Regions from separate parts of the Bacillus sp. JJ1521 genome, predicted to be linked through region 1. Evidence: riboswitches for the same ligand, from Rfam matches in the RefSeq annotation. Region 1 holds a riboswitch; each other region holds the start of a gene.
The links. A riboswitch is a leader RNA that binds a small molecule or an ion and turns the genes downstream of it on or off. The one in region 1 is predicted to bind S-adenosylmethionine.
Positions count from the first base shown of each region.

Region 2: it holds a riboswitch for S-adenosylmethionine, as region 1 does, so the genes downstream of both, V7147_RS07025 (LLM class flavin-dependent oxidoreductase) here and V7147_RS23475 (Fur-regulated basic protein FbpA) in region 1, are expected to answer to the same signal.
Region 3: it holds a riboswitch for S-adenosylmethionine, as region 1 does, so the genes downstream of both, metK (methionine adenosyltransferase) here and V7147_RS23475 (Fur-regulated basic protein FbpA) in region 1, are expected to answer to the same signal.

Region 1 covers NZ_JBALOX010000241.1:293-5,415, reverse strand. Annotated here, with positions in the region: gene V7147_RS23500 (MFS transporter) at 1-499, opposite strand, end outside; gene V7147_RS23495 (winged helix-turn-helix domain-containing protein) at 517-1,014, opposite strand; gene V7147_RS23490 (Rrf2 family transcriptional regulator) at 1,440-1,871, opposite strand; gene V7147_RS23485 (NAD(P)-dependent oxidoreductase) at 2,019-2,657, shown strand; gene V7147_RS23480 (VOC family protein) at 2,748-3,707, shown strand; SAM riboswitch class I at 3,837-3,940, shown strand; gene V7147_RS23475 (Fur-regulated basic protein FbpA) at 4,027-4,224, shown strand; gene V7147_RS23470 (pentapeptide repeat-containing protein) at 4,375-5,123, opposite strand, start outside.
Region 2 covers NZ_JBALOX010000039.1:3,750-8,872, forward strand. Annotated here, with positions in the region: partial or broken gene V7147_RS07015 (fibronectin type III-like domain-contianing protein) at 1-101, shown strand, start outside; gene V7147_RS07020 (C40 family peptidase) at 223-1,296, opposite strand; SAM riboswitch class I at 1,687-1,786, shown strand; gene V7147_RS07025 (LLM class flavin-dependent oxidoreductase) at 2,107-3,441, shown strand; gene V7147_RS07030 (MetQ/NlpA family ABC transporter substrate-binding protein) at 3,515-4,336, shown strand; gene V7147_RS07035 (methionine ABC transporter ATP-binding protein) at 4,350-5,123, shown strand, end outside.
Region 3 covers NZ_JBALOX010000142.1:13,050-18,172, reverse strand. Annotated here, with positions in the region: gene V7147_RS18340 (ABC transporter substrate-binding protein) at 1-587, opposite strand, end outside; gene V7147_RS18335 (alpha/beta hydrolase family protein) at 747-1,547, shown strand; gene pckA (phosphoenolpyruvate carboxykinase (ATP)) at 1,577-3,166, opposite strand; SAM riboswitch class I at 3,452-3,619, shown strand; gene metK (methionine adenosyltransferase) at 3,869-5,068, shown strand.

The DNA.
Region 1 (5,123 bases):
TAGAAATAGCTCCAATCATAACGATTAAAATACCTGCAACCGCATTACAACCAATTTCAATCCCTTGATAGGCTAAGGTAAAATAGGAATTTGCTTTTGTTAAGTCTTTTTCTTTTACGAACTTTGGTAATGAGGCCATTTGAGCTGGGTATACGAACATATTTAAGGTTGTAACTAATGGGGTGATAATAAGAACTAGTGTAATACTTAAGAAGTTGAAGTAATGAGCGGTAGGAATGATTAATAGTAATATGCCCTGAAAGATTTGCGAGTACAGTAAAAGAGATCGAATTGGAATTCGGTCGATTAATGGTCCAGAAAAAAATTGAACGCACCTTGGAAGAATTGTAAGAAAACCCGCTAAACCAGTATAAAAGGTTGATCCTCCTAAATCATAAACAAGCCACATTGCTGCTACCGTATAAAAACTATCGCCAATATTCGTAATAACTCTTCCAATAAACATAAAAAGAAAGTTTCTTTGCATGAATATTCTCATCGTTGATCCCCTTCTGCTTATTTATTTTCCCCAGACGGTTTAGTGGAAACAATCTTTACCCCTATGCTAAATTCTTTACTGTCCATCCCTTCATGATTAACAGATGTCTTTTCGACCCATTTTTCAAGAAAAATTTTAAATTCATTGGTGAGTTCCGTTTGTTGTTCTTCTGTAAGTTTTAAGCGAAGACTTAGAGTAGTCGCATTACTTGACTGAAAATCGTCTCGTAAAGCTGGGTCAATCGTTTCTTTACTATCTGAATTAAACCATTTTGCTTTTGACTTGTAGTATTTCTCCATAACGCCACCAAATTGCTTTTCCTCCACAAGGTCAATTAACCCACCTTCATACAATTTTCTTATATGATAATGGACATTTCCTGGAGAGTGTCCAAGCAAATCAGCTACTTGCTTAGATGTTTTTGGTTCCTCCGTTAATACTCGAATAATTTGAACGCGAAGGGCATTGCCTAATAATTTTGATTGTTCCACTGATACTTCTAAAGGTTCATTCACCGTTTTTACTCCTTTCCGTATAGAACTAATTATTTAGATTGTCATTCTAAAAAAATAGATTGTTAATCTGTAGTTTTAGATTACCATAATATTCCACAATTACAAGTGTTATTTCTTGAGAAACAGAGAAATTATGTAATATGGGTGCTTTTATAGACATTAAGAATAATCAACAATTTCTTAGGAAAAATATGAGCAGGTAATTATCATTAAATGGAGGTAAGTAAAATGCTGAGGGATTCAAAAGTAGATGCAAAAGGTCATATAAAAAGTAGTCAGAAAAATTCTAATAAGCAGGTAAAAAACACTGCAGGATCACCCGAAAAAGAGAAAAATGAAAAATAAGTTTTGAAGAGCTTCTTGGGACAATGCATCTGTCCGCCTGTCATCGAAAAAACTGCTGAAAAGGATCCTAAGTTCTCTTTTCAACAGTTTTCTTTTTCATTCATGCCATTGACAATATCCTCTAATGTTACATTTGCAAGGATTTTCTCCATTGCAAATTGGGCTTGGGCAAAAAGAGGTTCAATAGCGTTTTGAATATTTCTTCCGACAGTACATTCGGGATTTGGGTTGTCGTGGACGCTAAATAGCTCGCCTTCTCGTACCACATCAACTGCCTTATAAATATCTAACATTGTAATTTCTGAAGGTCTTTTTGTTAATTTTGCACCAGCTACACCTGGGTGCACCTCAATTAAATTTGCTTTTTTAAGCATACCCATAATCTTTCGAATCACTACCGGGTTCGTATTTACACTGGATGCTAAAAAACCAGAAGAACATTCACCCTCTTTAGTTATGTTAATGAGGGAAAGTATATGAATTCCAACAGAAAATCGACTACTGATGGACATCGTTCGTCACCCTACTTTCGATCCTATCACAAATATATTTTTATTATAACTTAAAAATCAATGTGTTGACACAAAGAATACATGTAACTATAATGATTACATGTAATCAATTAAATTACAAGTTGAACTATATAGGAGGACTATAGAATGAAAATTGGAATAATTGGCGCAAGTGGTAAAGCTGGAAGTTTTATTTTAAAAGAGGCTGTAGAAAGAGGTCATGATGTAACCGCAATCGTAAGGGACGCCTCTAAATTACAAAATGAACAAGTTTCTGTAGTAGAGAAAAATATTTTAGAATTAAATTCAACAGATGTTGAAAACTTCGATGTCGTGGTTAATGCTTTTGGTGCGCCACTTGGAGAAGAACAACCACATGTTGATGCGGGTCATGCGTTAATTGAAGCTGCTAAAGGCACAAATACAAGAGTCATTGTTGTTGGTGGTGCAGGAAGCCTTTATGTTGATGAAGCAAAAAGTGTTCAAGTTATTGACACTCCTGATTTCCCTGACATCTTCAAACCAACAGCAAAAGGTCAAGCACGAAACCTGCAAGAATTACAAGAAACAGCTAATATCAGTTGGACCTTTATGAGTCCATCAGCTATATTCGATCCAGAAGGCACAAGAACTGGTGCTTACCAAGCAGGTAAAGACAACTTGCTTATAAATTCAAAAGGCGAAAGCTATATCAGTTACGCTGATTTCGCCATTGCCTTAGTAGATGAAATCGAAAACCCAAAACACATAAACGAAAGATTCACAGTAGTCGGGGAAGCTAACTAAAATTTGGTCAGAGGGGCAGGTTCAAAGTCCTAGCTAGTGACAATGAACCTGCCTCCTTTTTTAATATTAAAAAATAGAGGTAAATAAAAAATGCATTTTAAAAAGAATTTTGTATGGTTATCTACTATTCTATTAATTATAATAGCGATCGCACTTATTGGATTTAAACCTTGGGAAGCAAAAAATGAGAAGCAATTAAATTATACTGGTGAGATGGAGCCTAGACTTGGCTATGTTGAATTACAGGTTTCTGATTTGGAGCAATCATTAAGCTTTTATCAAGAGATTATTGGTTTAAGATTGTTAGAAAAGAACGGTAGTAGTGCTAAATTAACGGCTGATGGAACAACCCCTATTCTAACATTAATTGAAGAAAGTTCTTTTGTGGAACGGCCATTTGGAACAACAGGATTATTTCATTTTGCAATATTAGTACCAAACAGAGAAGAATTGGCTTTAGTGTTAAATCACTTAATTGATTCCGAATACCCGCTTCAAGGCGTTTCCGACCATCAGTATAGCGAGGCTATTTACCTTGCTGATCCCGATTTTAACGGAATCGAAATTTATGTCGATCGAGATCCGGACCTTTGGATTGAAGACGATGCTGGCGGATATGTTGGTGGAACTTATGAGCTTGATGTTAAAGGTTTACTTTCTGAAATGAACGGTAAAGATTGGTCTGGCTTGTCCAATGACACGAGATTAGGACATATGCACTTACAAGTATCAAACATTGAGAAATCCGAGGAATTCTATGTGGATGCCTTAGGTTTTAATGTTGTCTCCAAGGATGCACAAAAGTTATTCGTCTCGAAGGATGATTACCACCATCACATCGGAATGAATACTTGGGCGGGTGAAGGACTGCCTAAGCCCCCTGAAAATGCTCTTGGTCTGCGATTTTATACTACACATTTTACAAGTGAAGAATACAATCAAGCAAAATTACAACTAAAGAATTTAGGATTTTCATATACCGAAGAAAATGATGTCATTACAACTGAGGACCCCTCCGGAAATCAAATAAAGATTATTTTGTGGGAGTAAGAGACAAGTTCATCGACTCAATAGGGAAATGGAACCCGTCCCTCTACCCTTTTATAAATTTCTTTGAACAAAGTTTAATTTCAAGTAGACATATCGGAATAATAAGGTTAAACTAAATGTAAATATAAAAACTTATCAAGAGAGGTGGAGGGACTGGCCCTGTGAAACCTCAGCAGCAGATTCGTTGAATACTGTGCTAAATCCAGCAAGCTTATATGCTTGAAAGATAAGCGAGGTCGTCATTTAAATCATAAAAAACCTCTTCTTATCTTGTAATGGTGTTCATTGGATTGCCAATTTCGAAAGGAGAGGTTTTATTATGGGTTTATTAAGAGATGATGTTGAAAATAGAAGAAATGAGCTTATTCGAAAGCTAATTGCAATAAATCATTTTAAAAAAGACGGGAAACAACTTTTTGAGCTATCCCTATCTGAATTGGAACATGAATATTTTAAAATCCAATCTAAAAGTCACCCACATACCGGTTTCGGATCCATTAGATGGAAAAACTTTTAAATCAATTATGCTAGTCCTAATTATATGGTTAATTCTTGGTACTGGGTAAAGTAACCAAAATATGATAATATTAAGTTCCTTGGCAGGGGCAAAAAAAAGGGAGTTGGTGTTTTTTACACTAGCCCCCTTTTGTTATTAATAAAAATTTGCTCATTTTATCCAATGATTTGGTCTTTTTAAGTAGTGTGGTATTCTTGTATGAACGTTTCCTTTAGTTGAATTTAGTTGAGATTGTGTTAGAAAAATAGCCTCTGTTAAGTTCGCGTTACTAAGGTCAGCATCTCTGAGGTCAGCACCAATAAAATCTGCTGTTCTTAAATCTGCATGACTTAAATTGGCTGCAATCATTAATGTTCCTCGAAAACTAGCCCCTTGTAAATCTGCCCCTTTTAGATTTTCCCCTACGTAATCTTGACCTTTCTTTATCCTTTTACTTCCTTTAGTAAAATCCTTCCGATACATTTCGCTCGCTTTTAGTAATAAACTATTAACCTTACCCCTATGTGCAATTATGTCTAATTTTAATATATCTTCAGGCTTTTTCTGTGTTAATTTTAACGTTTCTTTATACATGTCCTGCAAACTTATATGAAATGATTGTGTCTCCTGCAGGCTAAGTGCTTGATTGAGATACCAAAGCATTTCATGAAGTTGTTGAACAACCGGAAATACCTCAAACATTTCGTTGGCACGCTCTGAATTATTTCTCCAATCAACGCCATTATAGATCGACTGTGATACATGTTGTCCTGCGCCAAAGCACTCATAGGATACACATCCACGAAAACCTTTATCCCTTAATTGATTATGTATCTTACAACGAAAATCTGAACATAAGTTTCGACACGGCTCTCCACCGTCTTTATTAATTGGAAAATCTGCTGATTTGGCATAAGGTA
Region 2 (5,123 bases), on a different contig from region 1:
AGTGGGCAACTGTTGACGGGAAGTACCGTGTGCATGTCGGTGGCTCATCGGCAGACACCCCGCTCGAAAAGGAAATAATGTTGAAGTTCAAACTTAGATAGGACAATAAAAAGGGCAAGGGGAGTTCCTATTGGAGACCACTGCCCTTCTAGTTTGGAGAATTTTTTTACATAAAAAGGAAGTCAATTCCTCAGAATTGACTTCCTCATCCGTTAAAATTTATTAATAGAATCTCTTAAATCCTTCAAAATGTTTTTTCCAATAAGCGTCATTTACATTCGAAATCACTACGCCGTTATCAGAAGCATGGATGAATTCATTGTTTCCAAGATAAATCCCCATATGAGAAATGCCAGCTTTATAAGTTCCTTGAAAGAATACTAAGTCTCCTACATTAGGTGTATTTACATAATAGGAGCGCATATGGTAGCCTTCGCTAGAATAACGATGGGTATTTAATCCAGCTTGCTTATAGGCAAAGTAAATGAACCCACTACAGTCAAATCCATTAGGTGTAGACCCACCCCATGCGTAGCCTGCTCCCAATTGGTTTTTTGCTACCGTAATCAACTGATCAACATTATAGCTTATATCTGTTGGTGGGGTTTCAACTTTAGGAGTTTCTACTTTAGCGCCATCACCAATATTTAGCTTTTGGCCAATATAGATCATATCTGATTTCAAATTGTTCCATTGTCTAAGGTTTGCAACTGTAACTTTATAATCTATTGCAATTCTTGATAAGGTGTCACCGGATTTAACTATATAAACAGTAGCGGATAGAACCTTTTCTTCTTGAGGTTTTTCTGTTTTTTCGGTAGTAGTGTTATTTGGTTTCTCGGTTGTTGTCGTTTTACTCACAACAAACACATTTCCTGGGTAGATAAGAGTAGAATTTAAGTTATTCCACGCCATTAATTCATTAAGTGAAATCTTATGTTTCGTTGCAATACCACTAAGTGTATCACCAGACTTTACAGTGTATGTAGTTGCTGCTGATGTATTAGGTTTTTGGACTTCTTTTTCAGTTGAAATTTGAGTGTTGCTGCTTGTTGAATTGTTTGTGGAATTTAATTCTGTCTTAAGGACTTGATTCGGGAAAATAATATCGCTTGTTAAATTGTTTAAGGACTTCAATTGTGTAACAGAAATATTATGCGTTTGCGCAATCTTCCACAGTGAATCTCCACTCTGAACTTTGTACGTGCTTGCTGCCTCAGCTTCCTCCGCTGCAAAAAAAGCCGAAGCGATGAGTGCAGACGTAGTCACGGACATATATAGTTTCTTTTTACCCAACTTTTGTACCTCCTCGCAAATCTATTTATCTAAAAAACATTATACTATAGGATTGTCTAGATTTGTAGATTAATGTGGAAATGGAGGAATAGTTATCCATTATTTTAAGCAGGCATCACTCGAAATTGCTAAATTTTGTCGACTCTAAAAATTCCTTTCAAAATGAGTAGAAGTAGTACTTTACTACTAAAAAGTTATTAATATTTAAAAAGTATTGACTTTAGATTTTGCTTAATTTATATTACTAATTATAAATCATGAGTGGTTTCGTCGCTAAGCTATACACGTTAGCGGGATCATCATGACATAGAAAAATAATTGTTGACATCATTTGGGTACTTTGTTATTTTTAAAATATTGGATTTCAGAAAATTAAAAATGAATATGAATTTCTTATCAAGAGAGGTGGAGGGACTGGCCCTTTGATACCTCGGCAACAGACTTATTGTACTGTGCCAAATCCAGCAAGCGACAGCTTGAAAGATAAGAAGAGCACAAGAAATGATTCTTTTAACCTCTTCTTATTTGTAGAAGAGGTTTTATTTTTGTAAAAATACTTAGTAAATGTATCGAAAAACTATAGTTTAAGCTATCAATATCTAAAGCTGACCGGAACACCGGAGGCCTTAATTTCATTTCAATATGAGATTAGGGCCTTTTTGATTTCCCTTAATAGAGTAGTATTTTCAAGATATACAATGCGGACTTTACAATCCACCACATCCCGATATGGTAGTCAATCTAATTGCCTCAAGTGCAATAGAAAACTATAGAAAAAAATAATTTGTTCTTCAATAGGAGGAGATTTTAATGGAAAAGAAACAAATGCATTTAGGAGCTTTTTTCACAACTTATTTAGGTCATCATCTAGCAGCGTGGCGTTATCCAGAAACAAAAACGGAGGAAGTGGTTCAGTTAAACTTGTATAAAGAAATTGCAGAGTTATCAGAGAAAGGTAAGTTCGATATGCTCTTTATCGCGGATGTGCTTGCCCATAGCGAGGAAGATCTCGAGTATACGCCACAAATCAGATTGGAAGCTCCAACAGTCATGGCAACACTTGCAGCCTTAACAAAGAAAATTGGCTTGGTGTCTACATTATCTACCACTTATCATCATCCCTATAATGTGGCAAGAAAGTTTTCAACTCTAGATCATTTAAGTGGAGGCCGCGCAGCTTGGAATATTGTCACCTCTGCACATGATAATGAAGCACAAAATTACGGAGAAATGAAACATTTGGATCATTCAAAGAGGTATGAAGTATGTGAGGAATTTGTTCAAGTTACAAAGGAACTCTGGGATAGCTGGGAGGATGATGCATTATTATTTGATCGTGAAAAAGGGAGGTTTTTAGATGGAAATAAGGTCCATCCAATCCATTTTAATGGACAGTATTACAAAATACGGGGTCCTTTAAATATTCCCCGATCACCTCAAGGAAATCCAGTACTTCTATCCGCTGGTGCTTCCCCAAGAGGAAAAGATTTTGCAGCCAAAGTAGCTAATGTATTTTTCACAATCGCCTCTCCTACTTTAGAGGAAGGTAAAGTTTTATATCAAGAAATGAAGAATAAAGTGCGTAGTTATGGAAGGGATCCAAAAAAGTTTAAAATCATGCCTGGTGTTGTACCATTTGTCGGAAAAAACCAAAAAGAAGCAGAAGAAAAATATGAACATTTTCAAGAGTTAATACTACCGGAATTAGGGATTGGAATGCTATCAAGATATCTTGGTATAGATTTAATTCATTATTCTCCTGATTCTTTCCTGCCAGATCTCCCAAGCATAGAACAATATAACGGAGAAAAAGGTAGATTTAAAATCTTAAGGGATCTGTCGAAAAAAGAAAATTTAACAATTCGACAATTAGCAAGCCTATTTGCTAGAGGGCAAGGTCACTTATTTGTAGTAGGCTCGGGTGACCACGTTGCAGATAAATTAAGTGAATGGTTTCTTAACGAAGCTTGCGATGGTTTTAATGTAAAAATCCCATACTTCCCTGGAGGAATAACAGATTTTGTGGATCATGTAACGCCTGAATTACAAAACCGTGGTCTTTTCCGAACAGACTATGAAGGTGAAACGCTTAGGGATCACCTTGGATTGGATTATCCAAACGTTAAAGTAAGAGAAAATGTCTAACATAAAATTTTAGGAGAGTAAGAGAATAACTGGATTTTCTTACTCTGAAAAATATTGAATGGGGAGGATAAAAATGAACAAAAAGCTATTATCACTATGTATGGTATTTATACTTATCCTAATTACTGGTTGTACAACTTCGGCAACGTCAGGTAAAGAAGATGAAAAAACGATAAGAATCGGGGTAACAGGAGGTCCACCAGACGAAATTACTAAAATAGTAAAAGAAGAAGCTATAAAAGAAGGAATCAATCTTGAAGTGATAGAATTTAACGATTTTATTACACCAAACCGTTCTCTTGTTAATGGGGAATTAGACTTAAACATGTTCCAAACTAAACAATTTTTAGGACAATTTATAAAAGATCGTAACGCTCCTTTGGTAGCAATAGGTACAACTTACAATAGTACCATTGGAATTTACTCAAAAAAATATAAGAGCATTGATGAAATTCCAGAAGGTGCCACATTAGGGATAATAAATGATCCTGTAAACACATCGCGATCACTGTTTCTCTATGAGGAAGCTGGATTAATTACAGTAAAGACCAACGTCAAGCAACCAACATTAAGGGACATTGAAAGCAATCCAAAAAACTTTACATTTAAAGAAATAGAGGGGCCTTTAATGCTAAGAACCCTAAATAGTATTGATGCTGGTATCGTAGCTAGCACACATGCTTTTGATCAAGGCTTAGACCCAAAGAATGAAGCGATCTATTTAGAGACTGGAATTAAGTTTCCCATGGTAGTAGCAACAAAGGAAAATAATAAAGACAATCCAGAGTATAAAAAAATAACAGAATTGTATCATTCTGATGCAGTGAAACAATTTATTGAAGAACGATACAAGGATGTCATTTTCGTAACAAATGATCCTTTTCAACTTGATTAAGGAGGGCATCTAAATGATTGAGTTAAAAAATATAAACAAGATCTATAAAATAGGTAAAACAGATGTTGAAGCATTAAGAAATGTAAATATTCGTGTGGAAAAAGGAGAAATCTTTGGAGTGATAGGCTTTAGCGGAGCGGGAAAAAGTACGTTACTCCGTATGGTCAATCTTCTTGAAAAACCTACAAGCGGTGAAGTAAAAATTAATGGTAAAAATCTTCTAACGTTGAATGAAAAGGAGTTGCGATACACAAGAAAAAAAATCGGTATTATTTTTCAACAGTTTAATCTACTTTCTTCATATAATGTGTTCGATAATGTTGCCGAAATTCTTCGTATGAATCGAGTGTCGAAGAAAGAAATCCAACGAAAAGTGGGAGAATTGCTTACACTTGTCGGATTAGCGGATAAGGCAACGCAATACCCATCTCAATTATCAGGCGGACAAAAACAACGTGTAGGTATTGCCCGTGCTTTAGCAATGGAACCTGAAATCTTATTATGTGATGAAGCAACTTCTGCTTTGGATCCGCAAACGACAGATTCGATTCTGGAATTACTTTTAGATATTAATAAAAAGCTAGGTTTAACCATTGTTCTTATTACTCATGAAATGGAAGTCATCAAAAAAACATGTGATCATGTGGCTGTTATGGAAAAAGGGGAAGTGATTGAACAAGGAACTGTTCTTGACATTTTTAGTCGGCCTTTTCAAGTAACTACGAAAAAGTTCTTGCAGAATCTGTATGATGATACGATTACTGAAGAAATGTTGGAAAAGTTACAG
Region 3 (5,123 bases), on a different contig from region 1:
TTTTCAAATAAACTAGCAGTAGGTTCAAATAATTGGACGAACTCACCTGTACCAGAAGCAAAAGCACTTGAAATATTTGCGAAATCAATGTTTTGAATGAGATTTAAATCGAATTGTGGGTCAATAGCATGCTTCTTTAATACAAATTCCCCAACCATTTGAGGCATTCCACCTTTACGTTGGCCAAGGAATGTACTATCTTTAATTTGGTCCCAGCTAAAGTTTTCAATATTTTCTCTAGCGACTAAAAACGTACCGTCCGTTTGGGTAAGAGCTGCGAAGTTAATAACAGGGTCGGTTGAGCCTTGTGCTTCCACATAAATGGATGTTTCAGAACCAACCAAGGCCACATCGGCACCACCAGAGATTAACGCGGTCATTGTTTTATCTCCACCTGGTACGGTTGTTAATTCAATCTCTAAGCCCTCTTCTTCAAAAAATCCTTCTGTAATGGCCACATACTGAGGTGCGTAAAACACAGAACGTGTTACCTCGGCAATTCTGATTTTTTGAACTTGGTCATTATTACAAGCTGCTAATGGAATAATAAGCAATAATGCAAAAATGCTAGCAAATAAACGACGCATATAATCATTCCTCCTTGACAGTTGATCTGTCTGCATTTGTCATTTCTAAGATAGATTATGAAACGTTACAAAAATGTGTGAATGCCTATTTTTTCTTTTTAAAAGAAGGGTTTATATAAAGTTTTCGAAAATAATGTTGTAGAGAGGATGGGGAAAATGGTGGATGGCACAATTATTGAAAAGCAGAGATTTCCGTCACCTAGTTCTAAAATTGATCTTTATTTAATTACATATTTGAGCAAAGGATTGAAAATAAAAGGCTATCTTGCTGAACCAAAGGAAGAAGGAGTATACGACGGTTTTTTATATTTGCGCGGTGGAATTAAAAATGTAGGTAAGGTTCGAATTGGTCGAATCGTTCAATTTGCCTCGGAGGGCTTTGTAGTAATGGCACCTTTTTATCGAGGCAATCAAGGGGGAGAGGGGAATGAGGATTTCGGAGGACAAGATAGATATGATGCTTTCTCTGCGGTAAAAGTGTTGGAAGATCATGAAAAAGTGAATCCAAATCGCATTCATGTCTTTGGTTTCTCGCGGGGAGGGGTGATGGCTCTCCTTACCGCCATTCATCAACCTCAAGTTTGTTCGGTCGTCTCATGGGCAGGTGTAAGTGATTTAAGCTTAACGTATGTGGAGCGAAATGATATGAGGAGGATGTTGAAGCGGGTCATCGGAGGAACTCCAACTAAATATCCGGAACGTTATAAGTGGAGAACTCCATTATATGAAATTGAAAAACTGGAAGCTCCACTACTTATAATTCATGGTGAAAAAGATGAAAATGTATCTGTCGAACACGCTTATCGACTTGAAAAAAGAGTAAGAGAACTTGGAAAAGAGCTAGAAAGCTGGTATTTTCCTCAATACACTCATTATTTTCCACCATATGACAACCGGGAAACAGTGAGACGGCTAACGGAATGGATGAAGACAAGGGAAACAAAAAAACTCGAGGGATGATTCCTCGAGTTTTTCCTATAAGATTAAAATTAGATTCTTGGTCCGCCCAATAATTCAATTTCATCTGGAACATTGGAGAACTTTTTAAAGTTTTCTTTAAATTTTACAGCCAATTCTTTTGCTTTTACATAGTACGTACTTTGATCTGCCCATGTTTTTGCAGGTTGCAGCACATCGTCAGGAACACCTGGAATGTGAATTGGAATTTCTAAGCCGAAAATATCATTTTTCACTGTTTCTGCATGAGTTAGTTCACCTTCTAAAGCTGCTTGAACCATTGCTCTTGTGTAAGACAGTTTCATGCGGCTTCCTACACCATACTCTCCGCCAGTCCAACCTGTATTAACTAAAAATACTTGAACATTATGCTCGTCAATTTTTCTTCCTAGCATTTCAGCATACTCTGTTGCAGCAAGTGGAAGGAAAGGCGAGCCAAAGCAAGTTGAGAATGTTGCTTCTGGTGATGTAACTCCACGCTCTGTTCCTGCAAGCTTACTTGTGTAGCCACTTAAGAAATGGTACATTGCTTGTTCTTTTGTTAGTTTACTAATAGGAGGGAGCACACCGAAAGCATCTGCTGTAAGGAATACGATTGTATTTGGGTGACCAGCGATGCTAGGCACAATAATATTATCAATATTATCAATTTGATAAGCGGCTCTTGTATTTTCAGTTAATGAATTGTCATCATAATCTGCAATTCTTGATTCTTCATCAACAATTACATTTTCTAAAACTGAACCAAAGCGAATCGCATCAAAAATTTGTGGTTCCTTCTCACGTGATAGATTGATGGTTTTCGCATAGCAGCCACCCTCAATATTAAACACACCTGAGCTAGCCCAACCGTGCTCGTCATCCCCAATTAGACGACGTTTTGGGTCAGCAGAAAGAGTTGTTTTTCCTGTTCCAGATAGACCGAAGAAAAGCGCAACATCTCCTTCTTGCCCGACATTAGAGGAGCAGTGCATGGAAAGAATATTTTGCTCAGGCAATACATAGTTCATCACAGAGAAAATTGATTTTTTAATTTCACCGGCATATTCAGTTCCTCCGATTAAAACAGTTCGTTTTTCAAAGGAAATAATAATGAAAGTTTCCGAGTTTGTACCGTCTACCTCAGGATCTGCTTTGAAATTTGGTGCACTAATTACGGTAAATTCAGGTTGATGTGTTTTTAAATCATCGCCAGTTGGTCGAACAAACATTTGTTGTGAAAATAGATTATGCCACGCATATTCGTTTATCACTTGGATTGGCATACGTACTTTTTTATCAGCACCTGCATACCCATTAAACACAAAAATTTCATCTTTTTCTTTTAAGTATGATAGCACCTTTACGTAAAGGTTTTCAAAAACTGCTTCAGAAATTGGCTTGTTTACCTTACCCCAATCAATCCTATCTTTAGTAGAAGCTTCTTCAACGATATATTTATCCTCTGGTGATCTTCCTGTGTATTTCCCGGTTGTTGCACGTACAGCCCCAGTCGAAGTAAGGATTCCCTCTTGTCTAGCTAGTACTTTTTCAACTAAAATAGGAACAGATAGGTTATGAAGTGCATTTTTTCCATTCACTAATTCTAATAGCTGCTCATTTGAAACTTCAACTGAATTCATGTAAAACCATCCTTTATCTTTTTTATATTTTTCATTTCTTAATAATCTAAAATTTACAATTAGTATAACACATTGATAAAAATAGTCTATACTATTTAACGTATTTTACGTAACTATCTTTAAAAAGTGCGTACAGTTTCTAAAATGGTCCTTTATAATCCATTCTTTATAGAAATTTGTTTATTTTGTGAAATAAAGTATGACACACTTCCTTATCCATTTTTTTCGAATTTTGGTTGACACGAAATGGATGACTGCGTTATGATAATTCCTTGAACGGATACTCTCTTATCCCGAGCTGGCGGAGGGACAGGCCCAATGAAACCCGGCAACCATTACTTTTTTTTACATATCAAATGTGCGATTGTGAAACCTATACATAGGTAGGTCTTCCGTTTGATAAAAAGTGATAAGGTGCTAACCTGAGCAAGGCATGACCTTGATCGATAAGAGTGAAAGGCGAGATAAATGACAAAACCTTTCCTCAAAAAAGTAGAGGAAGGTTTTTTTTATTTCTTTAATGGGAACTATTCATGGTTTTAATAATGTTACTTAAGCGTTTAAATGTGTTCACCACAGATAACTAATCAGTATAGGATAGAAAATCGTGAAGGTAACAATACTAAGGGAATGAGTACCGTATCAATGAATGTCAGAATTTGAAGTGAATTGAATTCTGAATCGAAAAAGGAGGAAGCGTTTGTGACAACAAGACGCCGTTTATTTACTTCTGAGTCTGTTACGGAAGGACATCCAGATAAAATCTGTGACCAGATTTCAGATTCTATTTTAGATGCCATCTTAGCAAATGATGCAAATGCACGCGTAGCGTGTGAAACTTCTGTTACAACAGGTCTTGTACTTGTTGCGGGAGAAATTACAACATCTACATATGTAGATATCCCAAAGATTGTCCGTGAAACGATTAAAGGAATTGGTTACACTCGTGCAAAATACGGATTTGACTACGAAACATGTGCAGTATTAACATCAATCGATGAGCAATCTCCGGATATTGCGATGGGGGTTGACCAAGCGTTAGAAGCTCGTGAAGGTCAAATGACAGACGAGCAAATCGAAGCAATTGGTGCAGGGGACCAAGGCTTAATGTTCGGGTATGCTTGTAATGAAACAAAAGAGTTAATGCCTCTACCGATTTCATTAGCTCATAAGCTTGCACGCCGATTAACAAAAGTTCGTAAAGATGAGATTCTTCCATACTTGCGTCCAGATGGAAAAACGCAAGTGACCGTTGAATATGATGAGAATAATAATCCTGTTCGTATTGATACAATTGTTATTTCGACTCAGCACCATCATGAAATCTCATTAGAACAAATCCAACGAAATCTGAAAGAACATGTCATCAATCCAGTTGTTCCAAGTGAACTAATTGATGAAAATACGAAATACTTTATTAATCCAACTGGCCGTTTCGTAATTGGAGGACCACAAGGAGATGCTGGCTTAACTGGCCGTAAAATTATTGTTGATACGTATGGTGGTTATGCACGCCATGGCGGTGGCGCATTCTCAGGTAAGGATCCAACTAAGGTTGACCGCTCTGCTGCATATGCTGCACGTTATGTTGCAAAAAATATCGTTGCTGCTGGATTGGCTGATAGATGTGAAGTACAGCTTGCATATGCAATCGGTGTAGCGCAGCCAGTTTCTATTTCTGTTGACACTTTTGGTACTGGAACAGTATCTGAGGATGTCCTTGTTGAATTGGTTCGAAACCATTTTGATTTGCGTCCAGCTGGAATTATTAATATGTTGGATCTTCGTCGTCCAATTTATAAGCAAACTGCTGCATATGGTCATTTTGGTAGAAACGATCTAGATTTACCATGGGAGCGTACAGACAAAGCAGAAACACTTAAAGCAGAAGCTGCAAAATAAGATAGAAAAAGCTCGCCAGTTTGGCGAGCTTTTTGTGTATAATTAGTTTTCGCTG